2 linked regions of the Prochlorococcus marinus str. MIT 1214 genome follow. The protein of the gene in region 2 interacts with the protein of the main gene of each other region in a pairwise test. Links are inferred from orthologs where the notes say so. Each region holds a gene or a part of one and is shown on either strand. Other genes may lie near its edges. The genes, in order: ligA and leuS.

Region 1 (15,424 bases), 950 kb from region 2 along the record:
AATTGTATGGGCGATTAGCTCAGCGGTAGAGCGCCTGCCTTACAAGCAGGATGTCCCTGGTTCGAACCCTGGATCGCCCATCTAGATTATTCTTTATTTATGCAAAATGGTCCTGGATTAAAAATTTCAGCAACAGCAGTAGCAGAGTTAAATAGGCAAGCTGCTTTTACTGGAACACCAGGAGTTATGCATATTGATCTAATGGATGATAAGTGTGGAGAAGGATGGAAATTTATAAGAATTAGGCCAGGGAAAAATGATGGTGTTCCCCTCGCTAGAGCTGATGGGATTACTTTGTATGCTCGCCAAGATCAAGTCCTATTTTTTCAAGGTCTAAAGCTGAATTATTTTGGTGATCTAAGTGGAGGTGGATTTTTGATTAGCACGCCAAAAGGGGCAGAAGCTTCTCCATGTGGATCAGGCTTTAGAAAACTTTCAAAAGCACAATAATTTCTTAAAACAATTAGAGCATTGATACTATTCTTCTGGAAACAAGATCGAAGAGAGTTCATCAGAATCAACTTCATAGACGCGAGCTAAACTTGTCTCAATTGCGCTAGTTACTTCACCCGGTAAGAATCTCATAGCATTTAAGGCATCATCCGATATTTCTTCTGTAAGCAACTTTTCCTTACTATTTAATTTTTCATCGTTGATTACAGCAATTATCCAGCTTTGATATGCGTAGACAAGATCGGAGAACTCAAGTTCAGGGTCGTTCAGATCCATGACAAATAAACAGATAATGAACAATAAACACTAGTTTGGCTGTAGTTGGAGAAAATGTCTTCTATGGAACAAATATCTCGCTCTTCTATTCAAGCAAAAGCATTTGAATTCGCATTGATGGAATTAATTTATAGTAAGCGAGATAGCTTTCAGCCACTGTGGAGCGTTGATAGCTGGGTTAAATTTTTAATCTGGTTAAGTTTAAATTGTGGGCTCTCTGGAGATAAAGAAAGCCTGGAATTGTTTGCGAAAGCCATGGGTTCTCCTTTAACAAGTCGAATGAGAAAAATATTTTTTGAAAGAGCTTTAGAAGATTTGTCATTACATGTGATGGCTGATCCTGCAGAAGCGCAAGTTTTGATAATGCCAATGGATGGAAATCAGAGAATTCTTGATAACGATGTAGTTCAAGCCTTACAAACGATCGGTTTAAGTAACAAGGTTTCTTTATCTTCGGCTGCATGGGAAAGGCATGACTCAATAGTTTCGATTCCTTGGAACGTGAAAAGTGACATTTGAATTTAGGAAAAGCAAGAATGATGTAAAACTTTTCTCTGGAATGAGTAAATTAAATTAAACACATTTTTTTTCTGTGATAGAGCGGGCAAAAACTACAAAATTATCTGAAGCCTCAGGGCTTCCTAAAACATATGATCCAGTTGGGACTGAAAATCGCTGGCAGAAAGCTTGGGAAGAAAAAGGAGTTTTTAAACCTGATCCAGCAGCCCCTGGAGACCCATTCTCCGTAGTTATTCCTCCTCCAAATGTCACAGGTAGTCTGCATATGGGGCATGCTTTTAATACTGCCTTAATAGATACAGTTGTCAGGTATAAGAGATTAAAAGGAAATAATGTTCTTTGTCTTCCAGGGACAGACCATGCTTCAATTGCGGTTCAAACTATTCTCGAGCGACAACTCAAGGAAGAAGGCAAAAATCGTCGTGATCTTGGTAGAGCTTCTTTTTTGGAAAAAGCTTGGGAATGGAAAGAAAAAAGTGGTGGAAGAATTGTTGATCAATTAAAACGTTTGGGATATTCCGTAGACTGGAGTAGAGAGAGATTTACATTGGATGAGGGGCTGAGTAAAGCTGTTTCCGAGGCTTTTGTTCGTTTATATGAAAAGGGATTGATATATCGAGGAGAATATTTAGTGAATTGGTGCCCTGCCTCTGGTTCGGCTGTGAGTGATTTAGAAGTTGAAATGAAAGAAGTAGATGGACATTTATGGCATTTTCGATATCCGTTAGTCTCATCATCTGGATCAAGCGTCAAACAAATTAGTTACTTAGAAGTAGCGACTACACGTCCTGAGACGATGCTTGGCGATGTAGCAGTTGCTGTGAACCCATCAGATGAAAGGTATAAAGATCTCATAGGGGAGAAACTTACTTTGCCTCTAGTTGGCAGAACTATTCCAATTATTGGAGACCCTCATGTAGATAAAGATTTTGGAACTGGATGTGTCAAAGTTACTCCAGCTCATGATCCAAATGATTTTGAGATAGGTCAGAGACATGACTTACCTCAAATAACAGTCATGACTAAAAAAGGAACAATGAATCACAATGCAGGTCAATTTGAAGGCTTGGATCGTTTTGAAGCTCGTGAAGCTGTTATTGATTCTTTAAAGGAGATTGGTCTGTTAACTAAAATAGAAGCTTATAAACATAGTGTGCCTTTCTCTGACAGAGGTAAAGTACCAGTCGAGCCATTGCTGTCAACTCAGTGGTTTGTCAAAATGGATCCTTTAGCAAATAGTTGTTCTGAATTTTTTGAGAAAGGACAACCTAAATTTATTCCTAATAGATGGTCAAAAGTTTATCGAGATTGGTTAACTGATATTAGAGATTGGTGTATTAGTAGACAATTATGGTGGGGACATCGCATTCCGGCTTGGTTTGTGATTAGTCAAACAGATAATAGGGTTGTTAATGAAACACCGTATATTGTCGCTAGAACAGAAGTTGAAGCTAAGAAATTAGCACGAGAACAATATGGAGATTCAGTCAAAATTGAGCAAGATGAAGATGTTCTAGATACATGGTTCTCTAGCGGATTATGGCCTTTTTCCACTTTAGGTTGGCCTGATGAAACTCATCCTGATTTTCAACGTTGGTATCCCACAAATACCCTCGTAACTGGCTTTGACATTATTTTCTTTTGGGTAGCAAGAATGACAATGATGGCTGGAGTATTTACGGAGAAGATGCCATTTTCTGACGTCTATATTCATGGGCTTGTTAGAGATGAGCAAAATAGAAAGATGAGTAAAAGTGCAGGAAATGGTATTGATCCTTTATTACTAATAGAAAGATATGGAACTGATGCTTTGAGGTTTGCTCTGGTTCGTGAAGTTGCCGGTGCGGGCCAAGATATACGTCTTGACTTTGATCGTAAAACCCAAACATCAGCAACTGTTGAGGCCTCAAGAAATTTTGCTAACAAGCTTTGGAACGCAACTAGATTTGCTCTTATCAATCTTGAGGATCAAGATTATGAAAGTTTGGACAAATATGATTTATCGAAGTTGCAATTATCAGATAAGTGGATTTTATCAAGACTTGCTCGAGTCAATAGTGAGACCGCTAATAGATATGAAAATTATGCTTTAGGAGAGGCAGCTAAGGGATTATATGAATTTGCTTGGAATGATTTTTGTGATTGGTATTTAGAACTAATTAAACGACGATTGAATAGTGCAGCCAATCTTTCTCCCGATGAATTATTAGATCAAAAAATAGCGAAAAGCATCTTATACAAAGTTTTAAGTGATCTTTTGATTATGCTTCATCCTCTAATGCCTCATTTGACAGAGGAGCTTTGGCATGGATTAACAGGTTTAACTGAAGATCAATTTCTAGCTTTGCAGCCTTGGCCAAAATTCAATGAACAAGACTTGAATATTGATTTAGAGAGTTCTTTCTCTGATTTATTTGCCTCTATCAGATTAATTCGCAATTTACGAGCAGTTGCTGGGTTGAAACCCTCTCAAAAAGTTCCTGTCATGTTGGTCTCTGGTAAGGAAGTTTTGCAAAACACTCTCAAAACATCAATTAATGATATTGCTGTTTTGACTAAAGCTAAGGAAGTCCAAATATTATCTCCAGAGCAAGCAAAATCATTACCTTCTATGAAAGCTTTAGCAGGCGTAAGTGGAGAGCTCGAGGTGGTTCTTCCTATTGAAGGATTGATAGATATAGCTTCTTTACGATCAAGGCTTGAAAAAGATTTAAATAAAGCAGAAAAGGAAATAGAAAGTCTCTCTGGACGTCTGGCAAATAAGAATTTTGTTGATAAAGCTCCCAAAGAGGTTGTCGAGGAATGCAGAGCAAACTTAATGGAGTCAGAGGCCCAAGTCCGCCTAGTCAAAGAGCGTCTAATGGGATTGGATTGAACTCACTAAACTATCTATGTCTTATAACTTAGAAACTCTGGTTAATAATTTCATTCCTTTTTTAAGTAGCCCTTTTGGAATTTTGGTTTTTGCTTTGGTGTATGTTTTTTGGGTGTCTTTTTTGTTGCCAGGCTCATGGCTTTCCATGTTGTCTGGCTTTCTTTATGGCACCTGGCTTGGAAGTTCGGTTGTTTTTGTAGGTGCTTTTATTGGAGCTCATTTAACTTTTTATTTAGGGCGAACTTTTTTAAAAGAATGGGCTCAAAAAAAGGTCTCAAATTTTCCAAAAGTTCAAATAATGGAGAAAGCTGTTCAACGCGAGGGTCTAAAAGTCATTTTGCTTACAAGACTTTCTCCTCTTTTTCCATTTGGCTTACTTAATTTTACATATGGCTTGAGTGAGGTAAAAGTTCGTGATTTTACTCTTGGCATGATTGGTATATTGCCTGGCACAATTTTATATTGCAGCTTAGGTTCTTTAGCACTCAAAGTTTCAAATTTTGCTGAAGTACTATCAGGAAGATCTGATACTAGTTCACTTATTTGGAGCTTAATTAGTATTTTGTCGACTATTTTAGTTATTATTTTAGTTTTACGTTCAACAAGAAAACTAAATAAGGATTCTCAATCACTAGATTAATCATCAGCTTTTAAATTCCAATCTTCAATCGCTGCAAATAAGATAAACCAATAAAGTCTAATGCGATCAAATATACCTTTTTTGGAAGCAAGCACTTCATATTTTGCGCGTCCGCACTCTGTTTTGATTAAAGAAAAGATTGGATTCTTATTCATTTTTAAATTCTATTTATTTTTACAATAATAGCCTAAATTCATTTTCGTTAATTATTTTTACTCCCAGCTCTTGTGCCTTTTTTAATTTACTCCCCGCTTTTTCTCCTGATAATAAGAAATCAGTTTTTTTACTAATTGAAGAGCTGACTTTTCCTCCAGCACTTTCTATCAATTCTTTTGCTTCATCTCTTGTAAGCGAATCTAAAGTTCCTGTTAAGACAAAAACCTTCCCATGAAAAACATTTGATTGGTTTGAATTGTAGTTTGAATCTAAGCTCTCTTTTAGCGAAAATCCAATTGCTTTTAATTCTTTAATTAAGGTTTGATTATTAGAATCATCAAACCATGTAATTATTGCATCTTTTATCTCATTTCCGAATCCATAAATATTAGATATATTTTCAGGTGCCTCCTTCGCAATAGTATTAAGTTCTTCGATACTATGAAAGTTTTTTGTAAGAGATTTAGCATTCGCTTCTCCGATGTGAGGTATCCCTAAACCGTAGAGCTGTTTGTGCCAATTTTTGTTTTTAGACTCATTAATCTCTATTAGCAAATTGTTTGCAGATTTTTCACCAAATCTTTCAAGTTCTAAAAGAGAATCAATTTCAAGTTTGTATAAATCTGCGATTGACTTTACATATCCTTCATTTACTAATTGATTAATAATCTTTCCACCCAATCCTTCTATGTTCATTGATCCTTTACTGACCCAATGACGTAAAAGACCTTTTAATTTTGCTGGGCATCCAGAATTAATACATTTCGTTATTGCCTCGTTTTCTTCTTGAATTAACTTTGAATCACATGCTGGGCAGTTTTGAGGAAATTTTACTAATTTTGAATCAACTATCCTAAATTCTTTTATAACTCTAATAACTTCAGGAATAATTTCCCCAGCTTTTCGAACAATTATGGTGTCTTCATAATGAAGATCTAAAGAGGCAAGTCTTTTTGCATTATGAAGAGTTGCACGATTCACAGATGTTCCTGCAAGCTCTATCGATTCAAACTCTGCTACAGGTGTTACAGCACCCGAGCGACCTACTTGGAAAATTATTTTTCTTAACTTAGTAGCTTTCTCTTCTGCTGGATATTTGACAGCTATGGCCCATCTTGGAGCTTTATTTGTAGACCCTAAGATGTTTTGTATATCAAATTTATCTATTTTTACTACTATTCCATCCGTTGCATAGGCTAAGGAATCTTTTCCAATTTCCCAATACTTGTAATAGTCATTTGCTTCATTTAAGTTTTTTTTTGTTTCATATGTAGTATTAACTTTAAAGCCAATACTTTTTAAAAACTCAAGTGATTCAGATTGAGAATTTGGCTTTTTCAAATTGCTATCATCTGGCTCCCAATCTTCTGGTAAAAAAATACTATATGCGAAGAAATCAAGTTTTCTAGATGCAACTATTTTGGAATCTAATTGTCTTAATGTTCCTGCACATGAGTTTCTAGGATTTGCAAAGAGTGGTTGATCAGTATTTTTTCTCTCAATATTGAGTTTGTTAAATATATTATTGGGCATGAAAGCTTCTCCTCTGATTTCAATCCAAGAGGGTGGATTTTTTAATAATAAACGTAAAGGAATTGTAGAAATTGTTCTGATGTTATTAGTTATATCTTCTCCAGTTTTTCCATCCCCACGAGTAGCGGCTCTAGTTAAAATCCCATTTTCATATCTTAGCGAAATAGCATTTCCATCAATTTTTAATTCACATATTAGTTCTGGATTATCAATTTCCTTGATATTTTTATTGTCTGAACTTATTAATTTTCTGATCTTTGCGTACCATGCTTTTAATTCATTTACATTAAAAGCATTATCTAGGCTTAGAAGAGGAATATTATGATCAACATTTTTGAATCCTTTAGAAGGGATGCCTCCTAATCGTTGGGAAGGACTATCATTAGTAATTAAAGATGGGTAGCTATTTTCAATTTCAATTAATTCTCTATATAATTGATCATAAACAGAATCATCTATCTCTGGTGCATCTAATACATAGTAGGAGTAATTTGCTTTGTTGAGTAAAGCTCTAAGCTCTTTTGCACGTTCAAAATGTTGATTCAAGTTTGAAATCACTTCTCACATTTGGTTTCATTATGTATTTGCTTTCGCAATACGATCTATTTGCCAATTTTCGTTGATTTTAATGAAAGTGAAGTCCAGTGGCATTTCATTTTTTTTATCTTCTGATTTCAAGCTTAGTGTGAGCATTATTTGATTGTCTTCTATTCTTGGACGACCTGACTTCAAGTTTCTATATCGATTCAATTGTAAAGCGCCCAAAAATTTGATGAAGTCTTGCCTGTTTACATGTTGTTTATATGCTTTTGTAGTCAGTCTATAGGCACCATCAATTCGTCCGGCAGCTATTTGATCAAAAAACTTTTTCACAAGAGGATTAATACCTCTTGCGCTAATTACAAGTTTGATTGCATTAAAAGTCCAAAAAAGTAGAAGTGCGCCAACTCCTACTAAGAGAGCTTTTAAACCAATTGCTTTGATTAAAGCGCTATCCATGTTTGTAATTCCTTTTGATTAGAGAGTCTGACTTATTAGCTATGAGATTAGCTTGTTTGTTATTGATAGTCAGACAGAATGTTATCGGAATAATAAAGCTAATGAGTTCTCTGCATCAATGTCTTTAATACCTGTTTTACCATTATTCCTTGAATTAAACAGACAATATTTTCAGAATTCTCTTCTCGAGAAAGGAGTTCCCAAAGTCTCTGTTCGTTGGAGTGATGGTCGCATGCGCACTACGGCTGGGTTATATAGAAGTAAAACGAATTTTTTCGGAGTTAAAGCTAGTGAAATAATTTTGTCTAGACCAGTATTAGAGTATCTTCCCCAAAAAGCATTGAAGAGTACCTTGTGCCATGAAATGATTCATGCCTGGATTGATCTTGTCCTAAAAGTTGAAGAGGCACATGGGCCTAATTTTCATAAACGTATGGCAGAGATAAATTCCGCTCAAATAGATTTCCAAGTAACAGTTCGTCATTCGTTCCCCACATCAAAAAGAATCCCAAAATGGGTGGCAACTTGCCCTTCATGTAAAAGAAGTTTTAGTTATCGACGTATTGTGAAAGGCGCCGCTTGTCGTAGTTGTTGTAATAATTATTTTGGAGGTCGTTGGGATCAAAAATGTGTACTTGTATTTCAACCTTTTTCTAGCAGTACATAAATAATTTTTTTCTTTAATTGACTGTTATTTGAATTTTTGAATAATTTCATCTTTAAGGTATTTCACTTGTTGGTTTGAAAGCGTTAAATTTAAAAGATGAGCTCATATAACAATCGCAATCAAATTCGTCAGCGATCCCGAGTACCCCTTGATCGCAGAATGGATAAATGGATACAAACTGGAAAACAGGTTGTAGATGGCGTTGCAGGTAATCGCCCTGGCCAAAGAAGGGGAGGGTGGCAAGATAAAGAGACTTCAGCAAGTTTCGAAAAAGTTGGTCGTTGGATGGAAGAGAAAATTGATTGGTTTTTTGAAGAAGATGATGATTGGTTGGATAATGAAGATTTAGGAGATGAACCGCTTCGAGAAAGCATAAGCAATACAAAAAGACCCTTAACTGCTATTTCCTTGAGGGCTCCTAAAGCCTTACCACCTCAGATTCAAGGAAGGAGAAGCAATTCAGGCGAACTGGATGAATGGCCAGATGATCAATCTTTTAAATTAAATAAGTGGGAAAGAAAAGATAGTGAACCTAAGCAAAATGAACCCGAGTTAAACGATTCTTTTCAAAATGAGCGAACTCCTCAAAGACGAAAAAACATACCAAGATCTAGTCGAAGAAAATACTAGTTCTTGTTAAAAAGCCTTTCTTGGTATTGGTCCTAACCATTTTTCTAACTTTGGGCTGAAAACTTCTCTGATTACAGTTAATTCTTTTTGTTGGCGAAAAAATCGATAATGCCTACTCCAAAAAGGTCCATCTTCTTGAAATTCTTCTTTCAGCCACTTGGCATTAACTAATCCCAAGCCATCAACTTCTCTAAAAAGCTCGGAGCGTCCTTGGGTCAAGCTTTTCCAGATTGGTTGATCCTTATTTTGCAGATGTTTTTCTGATTCTTGATAATTCCACCAGCTTTCTGCCCATGCCAGGGTTAAGTTTCCACATGTAAGCCAAACTTGTCTTCGTAGCAAAGGTGGCTCTAGTTCATTGACTTCCTCTGGAACTCCATTTTGATTATTATTTTCCATGTCCATGGATATGACTTTTATGGCAACCTCATGCCCTGTTAAAAGCTTGAGATGTCTTGTTGGGCTGCCATCACCCAATAGCATTAATTGCCATGCTCCAGAGAGTTTATGATTTCCTTTCCCTGAGAGAACATTTTCTTTCGAGGCTTTCCAAATCACTTCAGGTGAAGGTAATTGAGATTGATGTGAATTCACTGTTATCAGCTTGTTATTTGTAGTGGATCTTTTCTTTCAGCTTTTTTCATTTTCTCTATTTTTAACCAAACAAGAAGTGCAGTGAGGTCTGCTTTGCTTACACCGGGAAGTTGAGCAGCATGTCCAAGACTTTTTGGCTGAGAAATTGTTAATTTTTCTCTCGCTTCTTTAGATAGTGTTTCTATATCATTGTAATTTAAATTTTTTGGTAATAACTTTTTACTTTGCTGCTTTAATTGATTTATTTGAGCTTTTTGTCTTTCTAAATAACCGGTATATTTAATATCTATTTCAACTCCTTCTGCCACATCTAAAGGAATACTGTTATTTGCTAATTTATAATTTATTAGGTCTTTATAGTGAATATTTGTTCTTCTAAGGAAATTTGCTAGTGTTATTGAACCTTTAATAGATGTTCCAGTTGAGGAATATATTTCTTTTGCACATATATCAGTTTCTTTAATACGCATTTTTTCTAATCTTTTTTTTTCTTGATCAATTAATTGTTGCTTAGTATTATAAATTTTCCACCTTCTTTCATCAATTAATCCTAATTTGTAACCGATTGGAGTTAAACGCCTATCTGCATTATCACCCCTTAAAATTAATCGATATTCACTTCTACTAGTTAATACTCTATATGGCTCTTTTAAATCTTTTGTAACTAAATCATCAATCATAGTTCCTATATAACTACTCTCTCTCTCAAAAATAATTCCTTCTTTATTATTTACTAATCTTGCAGCATTTAAACCTGCTACTAAACCTTGTGCAGCTGCTTCTTCATATCCTGTTGTTCCATTGAGTTGACCTGCACTAAATAAACCACTTATTCTTTTTGTTTCTAGTGTTGCTTCTAATTGTGTGGCTGGTATGTAGTCATATTCAACTGCATAAGCAGGTCGAAGCATTACGCATTTTTGCAAGCCTGGAAGAGTCCTTAAAAGTTCTAATTGTAAGTTTTCGGGAAGTCCAGTTGAAAAACCTTGTACATACATTTCTGGAGTATCTCTACCTTCGGGCTCCAAGAAAATCTGGTGTGAATCTTTGTCAGCAAAACGTACAATTTTATCTTCAATTGATGGGCAATATCTTGGACCTTTACTATCAATAAAACCTCCATAAATAGGAGTTAAATGAAGATTGTTTTTAATAAGTTGGTGAGTTTCTTTTGTTGTTCGCGTGATATGACAACTCATTTGTTCTCCACTTTTCCACGAAAGAGGATCAAAAGAAAAGAATTTATCTGAGGCATCGCTTAATTGCTCGTCTAGTGAGTCAAGATCAATAGTTCGTCTATCTACGCGAGCAGGGGTTCCTGTTTTTAAACGATCAGTAGTAAAACCTAACTTTTGTAATTCTTCAGTTAACCCTTCAGATGCTTGCTCTCCTGCTCTACCTGCACTCATGGATTGATTGCCAATCCAAATTCTGCCTCCTAAAAAGGTTCCTGTTGTTATTACAACTGCTTTCGCATGAAAAACGCTTCCAAAATAGGTTTTAATTCCCTTTATAACTCCGATTTTTTCTTGAATTCCTTTTGTGTTTTTTTTAATCTGATTGGGATAATGTTCAATTTCTAGCCCAGTAACCATTGCCTCTCTAATTTTTAAATTTGGCGTATTTTGAAGGATTTTCAGCATTTCATGAGCATATAACCGCTTATCTGTTTGTGCCCTTAATGCTCTAACTGCTGGTCCTCTGCTTGCATTAAGGACTCTTTTTTGAAGAGCTGTTAAATCGGCTAATTTTCCAATGACCCCTCCTAGCGCATCAACTTCATGAACTAATTGACTTTTAGCTGGTCCTCCTACTGCGGGATTACATGGTTGCCATGCGATTCGATCTAAATTGAGCGTAAATAAAGCTGTATTCAATCCTAATCTTGCAGAAGTCAGCGCAGCTTCGCAGCCTGCATGACCACCTCCTACAACAATTACGTCAAAACTTTCATTTGAAGATTGTTTGGTAATCATCAATTAAGCATTTAGGAATTTAATGTTCGAAGAATTAAGCAGCAAGATTTCTAAATCTAGTGAATTGGGGTTCAAAAAGTAATTTAACTGTTCCAACAGGTCCGTTTCGGTGCTTTGTCACGATAACTTCTGTAATTCCTCTATCAGTTGTTTCTGGATTGTAATACTCATCCCTGTAAATCATTAGAACTAAGTCCGCATCCTGTTCTATTGAGCCAGATTCACGCAGATCGCTAAGCATTGGCCTTTTATTGGTTCTTGATTCAACTCCTCTACTTAATTGAGATAAAGCGATTACAGGGACTTTCAGTTCTCTTGCCATACCCTTCAGACCTCTAGTAATCCTTGAGATTTCTTGAACTCGATTATCGGGTGAAGTACCTTCCATTAGTTGTAGATAATCAATCACAATTAGTCCCAGCTCTTTACCTTGTTCAGCAATTAGGCGACGACATAAGGACCTCATCTCAAGAACACTTGAATTTGGTTTGTCGTCAATGAAGATTGGTAATTGACCAAGTGTATTAATACCTTGACCAAGTAATGGCCATTCATCTTGTTGCAAACGTCCCGTTCTTAATCGACTGCTTTCAATGCCTACCTCGCTTGATAGCAGTCTGTAAGTTAGTTGCTCTTTACTCATCTCAAGACTAAAGACACAAACAGGTAGGTCATGAAGTTGAGCTACGTTTTTAGCCAAATTAAGAACAATTGAAGTTTTTCCCATTGCTGGTCTTCCTGCGACAATTATTAGATCGCTCCTCTGTAGTCCTTGTGTCATTGCATCCAGATCGTAAAAATTAACAGGTATGCCTGCTACGGATGTACCAAGTGATCTACTTTCTATTTCATTGAAAGTACTTGTAAGAATTTCGGCAGTAGGTGTTAAACCTTTGGATGGTTGCTCTTGGCTAATAGCAAAGATCTTTTGTTCAGCTTGATCAATGGCTTCTTCCATTGGAAGGCTTTGATCAAAGCCTAATTTGATTACATCATTTCCAGATTTAATTAATTGTCTGCGCAAAAATTTGTCGCTGATTAATTTAGCAACTTGTTCGATTGAGGCTGTAGATGTCACCCTCTCAACCAGTTCAACTAATCGGTTGTTGCCTCCCACTTTTTCTAAAGAATTTGTATCGGCAAGCCAAGCGCTCATTGCTGTTAAATCTGTAGGCTTGCCTTGGCTATGAAGCATTAATGCTGTTCTATATATTTCTCGATGAGCAGATGTGTAAAAAGCTTCAACTTGTAGCAAATCAGCTATTCTTCCTATCGCATCAGGATCCAATAAAATTCCACCAAGAACAGATTCTTCTGCTTCCAAATTTTGTGGTGGTATTTGGTCAGGTTGAGCTTCAAAACGAGGCTTTTCAATCCTGGAGTTATTAAAAGCTCCGAAATCTATACCTTGTTTTGAAAAATCCCCGTTATTTGAAGAGGGGGTGCTTATCATTTATTGCTTTTTGGACAAGGACACCTACTTTGGCTTGTTCAGGCAAAGATGCAACTATTAGTAACTTGTAACTTCAAGGTTTATCTCAGCATTTACTTCGTTATGAAGCTTGATTTGCACTTTATATTTCCCAACACCATGTATCTCAGGGACAGATATATCTCTACGGTCTATATCTTTTTTGGTGGCTTCTTTTACAACTTCTGCTACATCTCCATTTGTCACTGTTCCAAATAAAACTCCATCTTCTCCTACTTGTTTTTTGACAGTAAATCTTCCAATTGTTGTAAGAGCTGTTTGGAAATCAATAGCTTCTTGTTTTTTAGCAGCTTCTTTTTCTGCTTGTTTTGCTCTTCTGTGCTCAACTTGCTTTAAAACAGTTGGAGTAACTGGTAATGCTTTTTTGTTAGGTAATAAAAAGTTTCTTGCAAAGCCAGGAGCAACCTCAACAAGGTCACCATCATTGCCAAGACTTTTTATGTCTTCGTTTAGAACAACTTGAACTCTCTTAGCCATGGATTGAAAATGAATTAATGCTATTTATTTGTTATTAGTAATATTACGACGCGACAGGGAGTCTAATTTTTTTGGCTAAACCAATTGATTTCAAGAAACGTATATGTTGCCAAGTTAGGTCTATTTGATTTCGTTGAAGGCCATGCTTAGCTGAATTAGGAAAAGCATGATGATTGTTGTGCCAACCTTCTCCAAATGTAAGCGCTGCCACCCATTTATTATTTTTGGAATTATCTCCACTCTCATATGCAATTGAACCCCAACAATGAGTTGCTGAATTAACTAGCCAAGTTATGTGATAAACAAAAACCAGTCTTAGTGGAATTCCCCAAAGGACCATTGCCCATCCTCCAACGCCAGCTGATTGGCCAATTAAATAAAGCGTCGCGCCTAATGGCAGTTGCAAAAGTAAAAAATTTTTATTTAAGAAGCGATAGTAAGGATCTTTGATTAAATCTCCAGAAAGTCTTGGAACGGCTTTCATGGCAGGTACATTCTCAAACATCCATCCCATATGACTCCACCAAAATCCCTTGTTGCTGTCATGATGATCAGCTTCAGTATCGGAAAAAGTATGGTGATGTCTATGAAGACCAACCCAATCAATTGGTCCATGTTGGCAACTCAAAGCTCCACAAGTTGCAAAAAATCTTTCAAGCCATTTTGGAACTTGAAAAGAACGATGAGAAAGAAGACGATGATATCCAGTGGTTACTCCCAAACAAGCAGTCACCCAATACAAAAAAATAAATCCAGCAAAAGCTAGCCAACTCCAAAATTTAGCCTGCAAAGTAAATATAGTTAAAGCATGAATTGTGAACATGAATATGACTGTTCCCCATCTTTTTCTAGCCCTTTGATTATGAATACGTCTTGGTACATGCCCTTGGAGTTTCTTCGATGCAGCCATAGCTTTATCGGCAGCAACTGGTTTTTTTAATGGAGCCGAAGCCTCGATTAAACTTGAAACCATTAGTGATCCGTCTACTTGGTGTATATAATATATGATAAGGATCCTAATCAGGTCTATCTACCAATCTTGAATGTGATTTGTGACCTCTAGTTTTCGGGATCAATTGACTGCAGGTAGAAGGGCGATGGCTCATCTAGTGCATGTATGGCATGAGCGCAATGGCTGGTCTCATAAAGTTCTTCCTGCTTTGGCCGAATGCTTGGATCTGGGAAGGGTACATAGCTCTCAAATCTCAAATCTACGAAATGGAAAACTTGTATCGCCAAGCCCTGAAGTATTTTTTGCTTTAGGGAAGGTAAATCAAGTACTTTCTCGAGGGTTAGAAAATATAGAAAGTCAAATATTGAGTGTTCATCCTGAGTTGCATAGATCGCTTCAAGAATCAGCTATCGCTGTTCAAGGCAATGACAATAATCCCCTGTCTGCAGGTGACTTTTTTGAGATTTTTGTTGGTTTAGCATCTTTACCTTCCTCCTTTGATTGGTTTATTGAGGAAGCTGAGGCCCCTGTACTAAGTGCTGCGTTGTCTGACTATTTATGTAAAGGAAGGTCATGGAGAATGTGTAGAGAACAAGTAATGGCAGCTTATCCAGTAAGTAAAAAGCAGCGAAGAGACAGATTTGAAGCAGTTATGGCGGGTTTAAAAGATTACACAGCGGAGGAACTTGATGGTGAATTGCTAGATTTACATGCAACTAATAAATTGTTAAATACCAATAATTTGCAAGGTGCAGATGACTTTTTGGAGAATCTTCGGCAAAGAGGCTTATTACTTAAAGATCAAGAAAAATTAGAAATTATTTTTTCAGATTAATTGTATAAAACTTCTTGATGCTTAATTGAAAATCATATGTTAAAAAAATCCGCTAAAAATTTTGTTAATAATATAGAAAAAAAATTATACTTATCTATACAAGAAAAGACTGACAGTATCACACTTAAATTAGAAAAAGTATTAAAAGCTTTTTCTGACTCTCATCTAAACGTTCAACATTTTGCATCGGCAACAGGATATGGACATGGAGATTTAGGGAGAGACATAATTGATAAAATTTTTGCAGATGTTTTAGAAGCTGAAAAAGCAGCGGTAAGGCTTCAGTTTGTTAGCGGCACGCATGCCATTACCTCATCTTTGTTTGGTGTCTTAAGACCAGGAGATGATTT
Region 2 (15,617 bases):
AGAACTAACTAGAAACCTCAAACCATATCTTGAGATCGATTCGGTTGATTCATAGTAAACAACTGCAAATATTGAAAAAAGTACTACGGCTACCATTGAAGCCATAGCAATAACAAAATTTTTAAAGCCTATATCCACCAACTTCTCCGAAGTTGGTCTTCTTCTTAGTAAAAATTTCGATGTAGTTGCTTTGTCCACGCGCTAAAGCATTTACTTTATGAATCTATATCTAATCTCAAATTTTTCACTAAGGTAGTGTTAAGGATTGGCTTTAAGTGTTGAAGGGTACATAATAAGTATTGAATACCCTTAAATGCTAGTTACTGTGGGGCTTAAATAAGTATTGCCATGGGGAGAATAGTTGGCATTGACTTGGGAACGACAAATTCCGTTGTAGCGGTGTTGGAGGCTGGTAGGCCTGTTGTTATTGCTAGTGCTGAAGGGGCTAGAACTACTCCATCAGTTGTTGGGTTTACAAAGGAATCTGAATTATTAGTTGGTCAACTTGCTAGAAGACAATTAGTTCTTAATCCAAAAAATACTTTCTCAAATTTAAAAAGATTTGTTGGTAGAGCATGGGATGAACTTGAAGAAACAAGCCTCTCAGTTCCTTATAGCGTTCGTTCAAATGATCAGGGAAATGTTCGAATTACATCTCCTATTACAAAAAGAGAATATGCCCCCGAAGAATTGATTGGAAATATCATTAGGAAGTTAATAGATGACGCTGAAACCTATTTAGGAGAAAATGTTGATGCTGCTGTAATCACTGTTCCCGCTTATTTCAACGATTCACAAAGACAAGCTACCCGAGATGCTGCGATTTTGGCTGGTATTTCTGTTGAAAGGATTCTGAATGAACCAACATCTGCTGCTCTAGCTTATGGATTTGATAAAAGCTCTTCTAGAAAAGTTTTGGTTTTTGATTTAGGTGGCGGAACATTTGATGTTTCATTAATGTCCATTTCAAATGGTGTTTTTGATGTAAAGGCAACCTCAGGCGACACACAGTTAGGTGGTAATGATTTTGATCAAAAAATTGTTGATTGGCTTGCGGAAGATTTTTTAAAAAAAAATAAAATAGATCTAAGAAGAGACAGACAGTCATTACAAAGACTTACTGAAGCGGCTGAGAAAGCGAAACAGGAACTTTCAGGTGTTCAAACCACTCCAATATCACTTCCTTTTATTTCTACAGGAAAAGATGGTCCGTTACATATAGATACGACTCTTAGTAGAAAAAATTACGAGAGTCTTTGCAATGATCTTTTAGATAGATTATTTGATCCTGTTAATACTGTAATTGATGATTCAGGTTGGGATCCTGAGGAGATTGATGAGGTTGTTCTTGTAGGAGGGAGTACACGAATGCCAATGGTAAAACAATTAGTTAAAACTTTAGTTCCAAATCCACCTTGTCAATCTGTTAATCCTGATGAAGTAGTAGCTATTGGTGCTGCAATTCAAGGTGGGATTCTTTCCGGAGAGTTAAGAGACCTTTTGTTAAATGATGTCACCCCTCTTTCTCTAGGACTTGAAACTGTTGGAGGTTTAATGAAAATTCTTATTCCTCGAAATACTTCAATTCCAGTAAGACAATCAGATGTTTTTAGTACCTCCGAGTCCAATCAATCATCAGTTGAAATACATATTTGGCAAGGAGAGAGGCAAATGGCCTCAGACAATAAATCATTGGGTAAATTCAGATTATCGGGTATCCCTCCTGCCCCAAGAGGTGTTCCTCAAGTTCAGGTGGCTTTTGATATTGATGCCAATGGTTTATTAGAAGTTAGTGCAACTGACAGAACTACTGGAAGGAAGCAGTCTGTAAGTATCACTGGTGGTTCAAACTTGAATCAAAATGAAGTTAACAAATTGATCGAGGAGTCCAAGTTAAAAGCATCTGAAGATAGAAAAAAACGAGCTTCTATTGATCAGAAAAATAATGCTTTGACACTTGTTGCACAAGCCGAGAGGCGACTAAGAGATGCTTCACTTGAATTAGGTCCCTATGGTGCTGAAAGACAACAAAGATCTGTGGAAGTAGCTATGAGGGACGTTGAAGATTTGCTTCAAGATAATGATTTGCAAGAACTTGAATATGCAGTTGGTTCTCTGCAAGAAGCATTATTTGGTTTGAATCGTCGCTTGTCAGCGGAAAGAAAAACAGAATCTAATCCCATACAAGGCATAAAGAATACTTTTGGATCTTTAAAGGACGAATTATTTTCAGATGATTACTGGGATGATGATCCCTGGGATTATTCACAAAGAGGGCAAAACAGAAATGGTGATAATAGTTATGGCAGAAGGGATATAGATCCTTGGGATAATGACTACTACCGTTGATCCTAATTATTGGTCTTTATTAGGAGTATCTCCTGAATGTGACGCTAATGAACTTAAATCTGCCTTTAGAAAAGAGGCAAGAAAGTGGCACCCTGATTTAAACAAAAATGATGTTAACGCAGAGGAAAGATTTAAATTAATCAATGAAGCCTATGCGATTCTTAGCGACCCAAAGAAGAGAAGAGAATGGGAGAAACAAAATGAAAAATACACTGATATCTTTGATAATAGATTTCCCACTTATGAAGAATATTTAGAGGTTATATTAGGAGTAAGAACAAATCTAAATATTGATAATGATGATATAGAAGAGCAATATTCTGAGATTTCTGAAGACGATAATGAATACGTTGATCGAACTAATTATAATGAATATATTCCTACAACAAGTGAACCATCACCACCACCCACATTAATTTATGAAGATCAAGAATCCATTGTAGAAATCTCACCAGATCAAGCTCTTTACGGCTCTTCTGTTGAAATTCAATTGCAAGACGGTACTCTTGTTGAAGTGTTAACTCCCCCCTTTGCAGGTGATGGATGGAGATTAAGAATAGAAGGTGCAGCAATTGGTTGTCGTGATCATTTTGTTCAATTAAAAGTCCAAACTGAAGATGGCTTATGTATTGATGGCTTAAGGGTTAAGTATCGTCTTGAATTATTTCCACATGATGCTTTATTAGGATGCGCTGTGGATATCCCAACTCTAAACGGCACGGTAACTTTGCAAGTACCTCCTAATTCATCAACCGGTAGATTGTTAAGATTAAGAGGCCGTGGGTTGGAATACGAAGAATATCGAGGTGATCAGATTGTAGAAATAATTATTGTGTTACCTGACAATCTAAGTGACTCCGAAATTGCATTATATCAGCGTCTAAATGAACTATCTATGGAAAATTATTAGGAATATATTGTTTATTCACTTAATCGATTTATAATTCAATAGGTTATTTAATTCTTATGTTAGTTCATGTCCTTTTGTATGAACCGGGGACTGAAAGTGAAGGTATACATTCCCTCGAACTAAAAGGATCAACAGTAATCCTTATGTTCGAAGATAGAGACGATGCTGAGAGATATTGTGGTCTTTTAGAGGCTCAAGACTTCCCAACTCCTTCTGTTGAAGAGTTAACAAGGAGAGATATTGAAGCTTTTTGTGTCGAAGCTGGATATGAAGCCCGATATGTGGAAAAAGGATTTATTCCAAGCACTGATGAAGAACGCCTTATGATATCCCCACCCCTTTCAAATTTAGAAGTAGGTAATTGGCATAATAATGATGATAGAAATGAACAAATTTCCTCTAATGATCAACTTGAAGAGATAAAGAAACGTTTAGAAAATCTTTTATGATAAATCGTAATAAAGATTCCAAAAATAATAATTATCGGATACTTACGGAGCAGATTAATTTAACATCTAATGAATTGGATATTAAATCGACTAATGAAATTGTAAATATTTTTTCTGAAGCTGATAAAGAACCTCAAAAGGCTGTGGAGAACGCTATTCCAGAGATAGTTAATGCTATTGATGAAATTACAGTAAGACTTAAATCAAATGGTAGATTGTTTTATATTGGCACGGGTACTTCAGGAAGATTAGGTGTTTTAGATGCCTCAGAATGCCCTCCAACTTTTTGCACGAATCCAGATATGGTTCAGGGCATAATTGCTGGAGGCATCCCATCATTAACAAAAAGTTCTGAATCTCTAGAGGATTTATCTGAGATTTCTGTTGCTGATCTTAAAGATAGAAATTTTACAAATAGAGACGCATTAATAGGTATAACAGCAAGTGGTCGAACTCCATATGTACTAGGAGCATTAAACTATTCAAAAAATATAGATGCACTAACTATTTCTATTTCATCTGTTCCAGAATGTGATTCAACGTTAAATAATGATATCGATATTAGGCTGATTACAGGACCAGAGATTCTTGCAGGCTCCACAAGATTAAAAGCTGGCACAGCTACAAAGATGGCGTTAAATATAATTTCTACTTCTGTGATGATTAAATTAGGAAAGGTTTATTGCAATAGAATGATCGATTTATCAGTAAACAACGATAAATTAATGGATAGAGCAATTGGTATTTTATGTGATATCGGTTCAGTTGATAAAGAATCTGCTTTTCAACTTTTAAAGAAGACAAATGGATCCGTAAAATTATCTTTATTAATTGCTTTGTCTGGGATGGATGTTATTGAGGCTAAGCAATTACTCAATGATTCAAACGGGAATTTAAGAACCGCACTAATTACTATTAAAAGTTATTGAATTAAATTTAAGTTTAATTCTTGTTATTCTGAATATACTTTATGCATTAAATTTAAAAAACAGTTATTATAAAAAAAATCAATTAGAGTTATGTCTAAAGTATTGATGAACACAGATAAAGGCCAATTGACTATTGCCCTGTTTGATAATGATGCTCCCAAAACAGTTGAAAACTTTTTGAAACTTGTTAAAGAGGGTTTTTACGATGGCCTTTCATTCCATAGAGTTATTAATGGCTTTATGGCGCAAGGCGGATGTCCGAATACTAGAGAGGGAGCAAGAGGGATAGCTGGAACTGGAGGACCTGGATATTCCATTAATTGTGAAATTAATTCAAACAAGCACGTTGCTGGATCGCTTTCTATGGCGCATGCAGGAAAGGATACAGGCGGTAGCCAATTCTTTTTAGTTCATGCTCCACAACCACATTTGGATGGAGTACATACTGTCTTTGGTAAAACAGATGACATGAAAATACTTTTATCTATTACTAATGGTACTAAGATTATTAATATTAGCCTTATAAAATAGAATTTATATTTATTATTAACTCCATTCAATAGTACTGGTTTTATCTTTTAAATCCCAATCAAATAAAGGCGAATTCTCAAAATTTGAAAGTTCGCTAATTACTTTCTGTTCAATTAATATATTTTCAGATGGATGCAACAGTCTTTCATAGTTATCTGTTTTAATTATTCCAATTCTTTCTGTATTTTCCCAGTTACTTAGTTCTTTAAGAAGTGACTCAAGCAATCTTTTATCTATTAAGTTTCCTTCTAAAAATGTCTTAATATCTCTATGTCTTACATTCCATATAAATAATGGGTTTTTACATAAAGCTATTAACCTTGGAGAGTTTTGAATAGAAATATTTAAAAAATGGTTTTCTGACCATTTATTAGCTTTATCTTCAAAATGTTTTAATTCGTTATTATGAACTTTACCATCCCAATAGACAACAATGTTTTGTCTTTCATTGCTTAAATTTGATTGGGTATTATTACCAATTAAGTGGCCAAGTTTTTCTCTTTTTACTTCAAGATAAGCTGCATTATGATCTCCAGGGCAAATTACTAATGGGACCCTAGACTCAACCTGAAGACCATATCCACCAAGACCTGCTATTTTTCTTGGATTATTGGTTAATAACTTAAGTCTGTTTATTCCTAAATCTGTCAAAATTTGTGCTCCTACTCCATAATTTCTTAGATCTGCCGGAAAGCCTAACTTCTCATTAGCTTCAACCGTATCTAATCCTCCATCTTGGAGGTTATAGGCTTTTAATTTATTCACTAAACCTATACCTCTTCCTTCCTGCCTTAGATATACAACAACTCCTTCCCCTTCTTCAGAAATCCTTGATAAGGCTGCTTCTAATTGAGGTCTGCAATCGCACCTTAATGATCCAAATGCATCACCTGTTAGACACTCTGAGTGCATTCTTACTAATACCGGCTCTTTTAAATTTTCAAGATCTCCTTTTATTATCGCGACATGTTCTGAACCATCCAATTCGTTCTTATAACCTATTGCCTTGAAATCACCAAACAGGCTGGGTAAATTTGCAATTGCTTGTCTGTAGACAAATCTCTCATTTTCAAGTCTGTAATGAATTAAATCTGCAATACTTATCAACTTTAATTTTCTTTCCTTCGCATATTTTTTTAATTCCGGCAGTCTTGCCATTGATCCATCTTGATTTTGGATTTCACAGATAACCCCTGCTGGAGATAGACCCGCTAACAAAGATAAATCTACTGCTGCTTCGGTATGTCCAGCTCTTTTTAATACACCACCTATTTTTGCTCTTAAGGGAAAAATATGACCCGGTCTTCTCAAATCTATTGGTTTTGTTTGACTATTAAGAGCAACTTGAATTGTTTTAGCTCTATCTTCAGCAGAAATACCAGTAGATACTCCAAATTCTGGACCTGCATCGATGCTTACCGTGAAGGCTGTTTGGTTTGAATCGGTATTTCTGTCGACCATTAAAGGTAGATCTAACTGATCTAATCGATCTCCTTGCATCGCTAGACATATCAAACCTCTAGCCTCAGTGGCCATGAAATTTATTTGTTGAGGAGTCGCAAATTGAGCAGCACAGATTAAATCTCCTTCGTTTTCTCTCTTTTCATCATCAACTACAACAACACATTCACCGTTTCTAATAGCAGCAAGAGCATCCGCTATATCATCAAATTCAATTTCATAACAATCTTCTGATTTCAACTTATTCCTCGTGTTTGTGGTGAAATGGTTCTTTGCTACTTATTCTCAAATGAATATCTCATCATTCTACGAAATAACCTTGATGTTATGGCAATTAGTACATTGAAAGCTGGGAAGATCGCAATTATTGGAGCATCTGGATATGGAGGACTTCAACTCGTAAAGTTAATCAATGAGCATCCAATCTTTGAGATTTCTACTCTAAATGGAGAGCGATCAGTAGGTAAAAGCTGGAATGCAATAAACCCTTTTTTGAAACTCCTGAGTGACAAACAGATAACAAAAAGCAATATTGATGAAATTTCTCAAGATTCGGATTATGCAATATTGAGTCTGCCAAACGGTTTATCATCGCAACTAACCCCTTTATTATTAGAAAAAGGTATTAAAGTACTTGATTTATCAGCAGATTATAGATTTAAGTCATTAGACAAATGGAAGGAAGTATATTCCAAAGAGGCTGCAAAATTTCAAAGATATGACTACGAATTATGTGAAGAGGCTATTTATGGCTTTTCAGAGGAATTTAGTAGTGAAATCTCAAAGTCTAGATTAATTGCTTGTCCAGGTTGCTACCCAACCTCATCTCTTAGTGTACTTATTCCATTTTTAAAACAAGGATTAATAGATAGTGAAGGAATTATCATTGATGCCAAATCTGGTACATCCGGAGGAGGGAGAAATCCCACTGAACAACTTTTACTGTCTGAGTGCTCTGAATCTATTAAGCCTTATGGCGTTATTGGGCATAGGCATACGGCTGAGATAGAAACGATTGCTAGTTACTTTGCTGGTCATGAAGTGAATTTGCAATTTACGCCTCATTTAGTGCCAATGGTTAGAGGGATTTTATCGACAGTTTATGCTCGTTTAAGAGATCCTGGATTAACAGCAGAAGACTGCAAAGTTGTAATTGAAGCTTTTTATAAAAATCAACCATTTATTGATATTTTGCCTGTAGGAACTTATCCAGCAACTAAATGGGTTAAAAATACAAATAAAGTTATGATTTCAGTTGAAGTTGATAAACGTAATGGAAGAATAGTTCTAATGAGTGTGATTGATAATCTTATAAAAGGTCAAGCAGGACAGGCTATACAAAATTTAAATATTATGCACGGACTTGAATCAGATATTGGTCTTCCTAAGATTACTTATTATCCATAAAGCTAGTTCTTATATTCTTTGCTACTTTTGCTATCGCTAAAGGTAATATTATATGTTCCATGCTTTGAATCCTTTTTTTTAATTTCTCTTTACTTTCCTGTTCTTTAAGAGGTACTGCAGCTTGAATAATTATTGAGCCAGAATCAACTTCTTTTTGCACATAGTGAACTGTACATCCAGTAATAGTTACCTTCTTTTCTATTGCCTGTTGTATTGCGTCAACCCCTTTAAAAGATGGTAAAAGTGATGGATGAATATTAATTATTCGGTTTTTAAAACTATTAATTATTTCTTCACCCACAATTCTCATCCATCCAGCCATAACAACTAATTCTACAGATAAATCCTCAAGTTTTTTCTTTACCAACATGTCGTGTTCATATCTCGAATTACAATCTCTATGATCAATAATTGCATAAGGTATTTTGTATTTGAGTGCTTTGTTTATTGCTAAGCATTTAGGATTATTGACAATTAATATTGAAATTTCCGCATTAAGTTGCTTGTTTTCTATGGATTTAACTATGTACTCAAAATTAGATCCATTACCTGAGGCAAGGATACCTAATCTTATTTTTGGCGAAAATAGAGAGGTTTCTGAATCTAATGGACTAATTAGGCTCTGTTCATTTAAATCATAAGATAAATTGTTCTCCATATATTCTTTATTATCTTGTTTCATCAAATAAGAATTATTTACAACTAAATATATGACCTTTAGGAGAAATTACAATATATAAATATAAAGACATATTTAACAGTAATGAAAGTTAAATCAATATTTAGATATCGTCAACGTTGCAAGAAAATTACTATCTAGTTTATTTACATCCCTATTTGTCAATTACTAAACATTCGCCATTTGAAACCATTCTTGCCTAATATAAATTAAATCAATTTGTTTAACGGTTCTCTTTTGAGAATACCTGCTAACAGAACTCATTAAGGAGTATTCTCTTATCAATAATGGCAATAACTGACATCTTCCAGATGAATAACAACGATAAATGGATAAGGTACTGTGACCTTTTATTTAGCGATGATTTATTAGGTTTTTGGTTAGACATAAGCAGAATGGATGTCGAGAAGAGCGATTTTGAAAAATTTAAGGACATTTATTCCAAAGCTTTTGATTCTGTAGAAAGTCTAGAGAATGGTTCGATTGCCAATATTGATGAAGGTAGACAAGTTGGTCATTACTGGCTTCGAAATCCGCAGATTGCTCCAACTCAGGAAATGTCAGATTCTATTTCCCATGAAATTCAAGCTATATCAAAGTTTGGGGCATCAATATTAAATGGTGAGATAACTAACAGCGATGGACAAAATTATACAGATGTTTTTTGGATAGGTATAGGTGGTAGTGGTTTAGGTCCTTTACTTATTAAAGAGTCATTTAAGAGAGAGTCAATTGGATTGAATCTACATTTTCTTGATAATGTTGACCCTGAGGGGATTTTCCACAAATTAAATTCAATTCTTCCTAATATTGAATCAACTTTGTTTGTAGTTGTTAGTAAATCTGGGGGTACTCCCGAACCTTTAATTGGAATGGAGCAAGCTATGAAGTTTGTTTCTGATAACAACCAGAACTGGTCATCTCGGGCAATAGCAATTACATCAAAAGGTAGTAAGTTGGATCTTTTAGCAGTTAATGAAAATTGGTTAGATGTTTTTGATTTACCTGATTGGGTTGGCGGAAGGACAAGTATTACCGGAGCTGTTGGATTATTACCTGCTGTCCTTATAGGCGCTGACATAAACAAGTTTTTAGATGGTGCGTCCAAAATGGATGCACTAACTAGAGTAAAAGACATTAAAAATAATCCAGCAGCACTTTTATCCTTAGCTTGGTTCAAATCCGGAGATGGAAAAGGGTTAAGAGATATGGTGGTACTTCCCTATAGAGACAGATTAGAAGTTTTCAGTAGATATCTTCAACAACTTGTTATGGAATCTTTAGGCAAGAAGTTTGACAGAGATGGAAATCAAGTTAATCAAGGTATTGCAGTTTATGGAAATAAAGGTTCTACTGATCAGCATGCATATGTTCAGCAATTAAGAGATGGTGTTGATAATTTCTTTGTGAATTTCATTGAAATTCTTCACGATCCTTCAGAGATAGTTGAAGTTAAAAATAAAAGACCAGGAGACTATTTATCAGGATTTCTTCAAGGAACTCGTTCAGCATTGACTGAAGGAGGAAGACAGAATCTTACTATTACATTTAAATCATTTGATGAATCTAGTCTTGGAGCTTTAATTGCATTATTTGAACGAGCAGTAAGTTTATATTCAGAATTGATCAATGTTAATGCTTACAATCAACCTGGAGTTGAAGCGGGGAAAAAAGCCGCAACAAATATAATTAATCTTCAAAAAGAAATTGAAGATCTTTTGGATGATGGTAAGGAAAGAACATTAAATGAAATCAATAATGCTTTGTCTTCTGATTCAACTGAGTCGATTTATTTAATTCTTAGAAAACTTTCAGAAAATTCTGATCATTATTCAATGAGTGGTAATCAATCAAATCCAGATAAACTAATTATTTCAAAAAATTAAAATCTAAATAACTATATTTACTAATTTATTTGGAACAACAATTATTCGTTTTGGCTTTTTCCCAGCTATCCATTTTACAGCTGCCTCACTTTTAATTGCTATATCCTCTAATTCGTCTTTAGATAGATTTTTACTAGCATCGATTGATCCTCTAACTTTTCCATTTATTTGAATCATAAGCTTAAAGATATCTTGTTCAATTGCAGTTGGGTCATATTTTGGCCACAACTGAAGATGAATACTTTCTTTCTTTCCGATAGCCTTCCATAGCTCCTCTGCAATATGAGGTGAGAATGGAGATGTTATTTTGATTAATAATGAAATAACTTGATTTAATGTTTCATCACTACAGTAATTTACTATTGAACTTAGCCCATTTACAGCTTTCATAAGTTCAGATATTGCTGTATTAAATTGAAGATTATCTAGATCATCACTAATTTCTTTGATTGCAATATTTATGAGACGTAATGCTTCATCGTCTTTTAACTTTTCTTTATCAATTTTTAATCTTGAATTACTCTTAGTTAGTTTTAAAGTATTAATAACAAATTTCCATAGTCTTTGTATAAATCGATATTGACCTTCAACATCTGAGTCATCCCATTCTAAATCTTTTTCTGGAGGTGCTTTAAAAAGTATAAACATTCTCGCTGTATCTGCTCCATATTTATCTATAACTAATGATGGGTCTACTCCATTATATTTTGACTTTGACATCTTTTCATAGATGATATCGATTCTCTCTCCAGTAATTGGATCTTTTGGATCATTAATATCACTAATTTGATCTTTTGAAAAATATTTATTGGTATTTGGATTTTTATAGGTTACAGCTTGAACCATACCCTGAGTTAATAGTTTCTTAAAAGGTTCATCGATATTTATTAATCCACAACTCTTTAGGGCCTTGGTTAAAAATCTTGAATATAGTAAATGTAAGATTGCGTGCTCAATACCACCAACGTATTGTTTAACAGGAAGCCATTTATCAATTTCACTTTTTATAAATGGAATTTCACTATTTTTTGGGTTTATGTATCTTAAAAAGTACCAAGATGAACACATAAAAGTATCCATTGTGTCTGTTTCTCTTGTTGCTTCAATTCCACATTTAGGACAGCAAGTATTTATCCATTCTGTATTTGTAGTTAAAGGTGACTTTCCTTTTCCAGTTAATTTAATATCAACAGGTAGAGAAACTGGAAGATCTTTGTCTGGGACTCTTACTTGACCACACTTCTTACAATTAATAATCGGAATTGGGCAGCCCCAATATCTTTGTCTAGATATAAGCCAATCCCTTAATTTATATGTGATTCTTTGTTTTGCCCAATTAGCATTGGAACCTAATTCAAGTATCTTTTTTTTTGCAATATCAGAATCAATTCCATTGAATGTATCAGAATTGATCATGATTCCCTTATCTACATACTCAGAATTTAAATAACTATTATCTTCATCATTTTTGGGTTTTATTACATAATTAATTGGTAAATTATATGATTTGGCAAATTGATAATCTCTACTATCATGTGCTGGAACTCCCATGACTGCTCCAGTTCCATATTCCATTATGACATAATCGCCAATCCAAATAGGTATCTCTTTATTATTTGCTGGATTTACTGCATTTACTCCTAAATACATTCCATTTTTTTTTCTACTATCTGAATTACGTTCTAAATCACTTAGCTTTTCTTGAGTTCTTCTAAATTCTTTTAATTTATCAATATCCTTATTATTTATTAATTGATCAATTAATGGATGATCTGATGCTAGTACAAGATAACTTACTCCATAGACTGTATCGATTCTTGTAGTGAAAGCGGTTATTTTCTGATTATAATTTTTTAAATCAAATGTAATTTCTGCACCGATAGATTTACCAATCCAATTTTTTTGCATAACCCTTACTCGATCTGGCCAGTCTTTAAGCTTATCTAAATCCTTATTTAGATCTTCGGCGAAACTAGTTATTCGTAGAAACCACTGGTTTAATTCTTTTTTCTCAACTTTTGCTCCAGATCTCCAAGATTTACCATCAGCATCAACTTGTTCATTAGCGAGAACAGTTTGGTCAATTGGGTCCCAATTCACTGTTGCTTTTTTTTGATAGGCTAGATTATTTTTATGTAATTGATTAAATATATATTGAGTCCATTTATAATAATCTTCTTTGCAAGTGGTAACTTCTTTAGACCAATCTATTGATAATCCAAGTCGATCTAATTGATCTTTCATTTGTGTAATATTTTTATCTGTCCATGTAGATGGACTTGTTTCTCTCTCTATTGCTGCATTTTCAGCTGGTAAACCGAATGCATCCCATCCCATTGGATGAAGAACGTTATAACCTTGCATTTTTTTATATCTAGCCAGTACGTCTGTGATCACATAATTCCTAACGTGCCCCATATGTAAAGAACCGGAAGGGTATGGGAACATTGACAAGGCGTAAAAAGTATTTTCTTTGCTTACCTCAGTATTTGTTCTATATAGCCTTTGATTAGCCCACTCTTGTTGCCAATAAGCTTCTATTTCACGAGGCTCGTAATTCTGGTCAATAATCTCTGAAGTAGTATTATTCAAGGAAGATCTCCTTCAGTAGTTGTTTTGCCAATCAAATAATGTTCTCATAAATTGATGCCCAATATGCAAATAGTTCTGAAATTACTACCAAGAACGCTTAATTTCCTAAAAACTTAGTTAAACAAACTTTAAATCATGAAAAATAATTTCTCAAAATATCATGGACTTGGTAATGATTTTATTATATTTGATGCTCGTGATAATAACTTAGACAACTTATTTACTGAAAATAAAGATAACTTTATTGAACATCTATGTAATAGAAATTTTGGCATCGGAGCTGATGGAATTATTCTTATATTAGAGTCCAATGATAAATGTTTTGTGAGAATGAAGATATTTAATTCTGATGGCTCTGAACCAGAAATGTGTGGCAATGGTATAAGATGCTTGATTGCTTATCTAAATGACAATAAGGAAATTAAAAATTCTTCTGCGATACCAATTGAAACTAAAGCTGGTCTGATTCATACCTCTATTCAAGATAATCAAAATATTAAAGTAAATATGGGAGAACCTATCCTTTCTCCTCAAGATATACCTACAAAATTGTTAATGAATAATTTAACAGTTCCTAATGGAAAGATTAAAATAAATGATCAAATATTAAATATTTATGCTGTTAGTATGGGGAATCCACATATGATCGTATTTGTTAATAAAATTGACAATATACCCTTTAAAGCTTGGGGAAGATCACTTGAAAAACACAATACATTTCCCAACAATACAAATGTTCACTTTGTTGAATTAATTGATAAATCAAATATTAAAGTTAAAGTATGGGAAAGAGGTTGCGGGCCAACCTTAGCTTGTGGTACAGGAGCTTGCGCGTGTGTGGTCATAACATCTAAGCTAGGTAAAACATTAAATAAGGCTAATGTTTATTTACCCGGCGGCAAATTAGAAATTGAATGGCCCAATCAAGCGGGTCCAGTTTTAATGCAGGGCCCTGCATTAAAAGTATTTAGTGGAGAGATAGATATTTAATCACTCTTAAAAATGAACAATATTTATCTCGACGCATCAGCGACAACTCCACCACATATAGATGTTATTAATAAAATAAAGGATATTCAATTTGAATGCTGGGGGAATCCATCAAGTATCCATAAAGTTGGGCTTATAGCAAGAGAGATTTTGGAAAGATTTAGATTATCAATTGCTAATAAATTAAAAGCTTCATCTGACGAAATTTTTTTTACATCTGGAGCAACTGAGTCAAACTATCTTGCTCTTAAAGTTGTATCTAATAATCTTAATAAAGGCAGACTTATTATAAGTAGCGTTGAACACCCTTCTATTAATTTAATTGCCAATCAACTACTTAATGACGGATGGGATATTCAATACTGGCCTGTAGATCGTTATGGAATTATTGACTTAGATCATTTGGAGGAGATGTTATCTCCTCCAACAAAATTGGTTTCTATAATCTGGGGCCAAAGTGAGATTGGTTCCATTCAGCCCATAAATCTCATAGGTAAGGAATGTAAAAAACGAAATATACTTTTTCATACTGATGCTACACAGGTCCTCCCTAGCGGCCTTATTGATTTGAGTAATTTAAATGTTGATATGCTTAGTGCCTCTGCTCATAAACTTCAAGGCCCTAAAGGTATTGGATTATTAATGTTGCGAAAGGGAGTTCGAGATTTATTACTGAATGATCCTTCATATGGATTTAAGAATGGCTCTATAAGATCAGGTACTGAGTCAGTTCCCCTTATTGCAGGTTTTTCGACAGCAATTGACCTACTAAATGAATATATAGAAGTTACTGATTATCAAACTTTATTTCCTGAGAATAATGTTTCCAAGATGACTTCTCATTTAAAAAAAAATCTTGTTAAAAATGAACAACTTACTTTTATTGGCCCTCATAAAGAACGACTACCAAATAATCTTTCATTTCTTTGTCATACAAAGTCAATGATTCCAATACAAGGTAGAGAAATTGTTCGATTATTGTCACAACATGGCGTTTATATAAGTAGTGGTAGTGCCTGCTCATCATCTAGTCAAGGGCCAAATCCCATACTGGTAGCAATTAATGTTGACAAACCACTTCAAGAATCTGGATTAAGAATAACTATTGGTCCATGGATTTCAAATGATGATATTAACTCTGTTTCAAATATAATATATCAATCATTGCAATCTTTAGAACCTAAAAAACAATGATCATCAAATGAAGAATAAGCTCCCCTCAGACCTTAGAGAGGCAGAATCAAATGTATATGAATCAATTCAAAGTTATTTTTTAAGTAATTCTGAACAATCTTTTCTTTCTATCAACCTTAAATTTGAAGGATTAAGAATTAATCCAATAATTTTTCGTTTATCTAATAAACTAACTGAAATTAAATTTGATAATATTTTATTGTGGGCAGACGCTGGTGGAGCGGCTCTTGCTAAAAGAGA

What was found.
Region 1: the proteins of leuS (region 2) and ligA interact in binary tests that used the Escherichia coli proteins (3 or more experiments, as listed by UniProt). The link is inferred for Prochlorococcus marinus str. MIT 1214 from one-to-one orthologs.

Annotation. Positions count from the first base shown.
Region 1 is NZ_CP114777.1:1,270,475-1,285,898, reverse strand. The notes cover bases 4,475-7,426. They hold ligA (NAD-dependent DNA ligase LigA), read right to left. Parts: upstream 7,011-7,426; coding sequence 4,938-7,010; downstream 4,475-4,937. Other genes in these bases: O5639_RS07235 (hypothetical protein), read right to left, coding at 7,029-7,426; O5639_RS07245 (hypothetical protein), read right to left, coding at 4,760-4,918; O5639_RS07250 (TVP38/TMEM64 family protein), read left to right, coding at 4,475-4,763. In the rest of the region: O5639_RS07270 (AIR synthase), read left to right, coding at 100-450; O5639_RS07265 (hypothetical protein), read right to left, coding at 478-729; O5639_RS07260 (protein phosphatase), read left to right, coding at 793-1,248; O5639_RS07255 (valine--tRNA ligase), read left to right, coding at 1,322-4,123; more of O5639_RS07250, read left to right, coding at 4,140-4,474; more of O5639_RS07235, read right to left, coding at 7,427-7,451; O5639_RS07230 (SprT family zinc-dependent metalloprotease), read left to right, coding at 7,504-8,118; O5639_RS07225 (RNA helicase), read left to right, coding at 8,215-8,748; O5639_RS07220 (chorismate lyase), read right to left, coding at 8,755-9,342; tRNA uridine-5-carboxymethylaminomethyl(34) synthesis enzyme MnmG, read right to left, coding at 9,348-11,318; dnaB (replicative DNA helicase), read right to left, coding at 11,353-12,771; rplI (50S ribosomal protein L9), read right to left, coding at 12,829-13,287; O5639_RS07200 (acyl-CoA desaturase), read right to left, coding at 13,331-14,260; O5639_RS07195 (hypothetical protein), read left to right, coding at 14,340-15,074; O5639_RS07190 (aminotransferase class I/II-fold pyridoxal phosphate-dependent enzyme), read left to right, coding at 15,111-15,424. UniProt on the Escherichia coli protein: DNA ligase that catalyzes the formation of phosphodiester linkages between 5'-phosphoryl and 3'-hydroxyl groups in double-stranded DNA using NAD as a coenzyme and as the energy source for the reaction.
Region 2 is NZ_CP114777.1:316,788-332,404, forward strand. What follows is about bases 10,400-13,544. They hold leuS (leucine--tRNA ligase), read right to left. Parts: upstream 13,194-13,544; coding sequence 10,605-13,193; downstream 10,400-10,604. Other genes in these bases: O5639_RS01750 (glucose-6-phosphate isomerase), read left to right, coding at 10,400-10,601; dapF (diaminopimelate epimerase), read left to right, coding at 13,329-13,544. In the rest of the region: phosphate ABC transporter permease subunit PstC, read right to left, coding at 1-198; molecular chaperone DnaK, read left to right, coding at 349-2,349; O5639_RS01715 (DnaJ domain-containing protein), read left to right, coding at 2,333-3,259; O5639_RS01720 (DUF3110 domain-containing protein), read left to right, coding at 3,316-3,708; murQ (N-acetylmuramic acid 6-phosphate etherase), read left to right, coding at 3,705-4,637; O5639_RS01730 (peptidylprolyl isomerase), read left to right, coding at 4,728-5,168; ribBA (bifunctional 3,4-dihydroxy-2-butanone-4-phosphate synthase/GTP cyclohydrolase II), read right to left, coding at 5,184-6,869; argC (N-acetyl-gamma-glutamyl-phosphate reductase), read left to right, coding at 6,957-8,036; purN (phosphoribosylglycinamide formyltransferase), read right to left, coding at 8,020-8,718; more of O5639_RS01750, read left to right, coding at 9,003-10,399; more of dapF, read left to right, coding at 13,545-14,183; O5639_RS01765 (cysteine desulfurase family protein), read left to right, coding at 14,196-15,377; O5639_RS01770 (DUF1995 family protein), read left to right, coding at 15,385-15,617.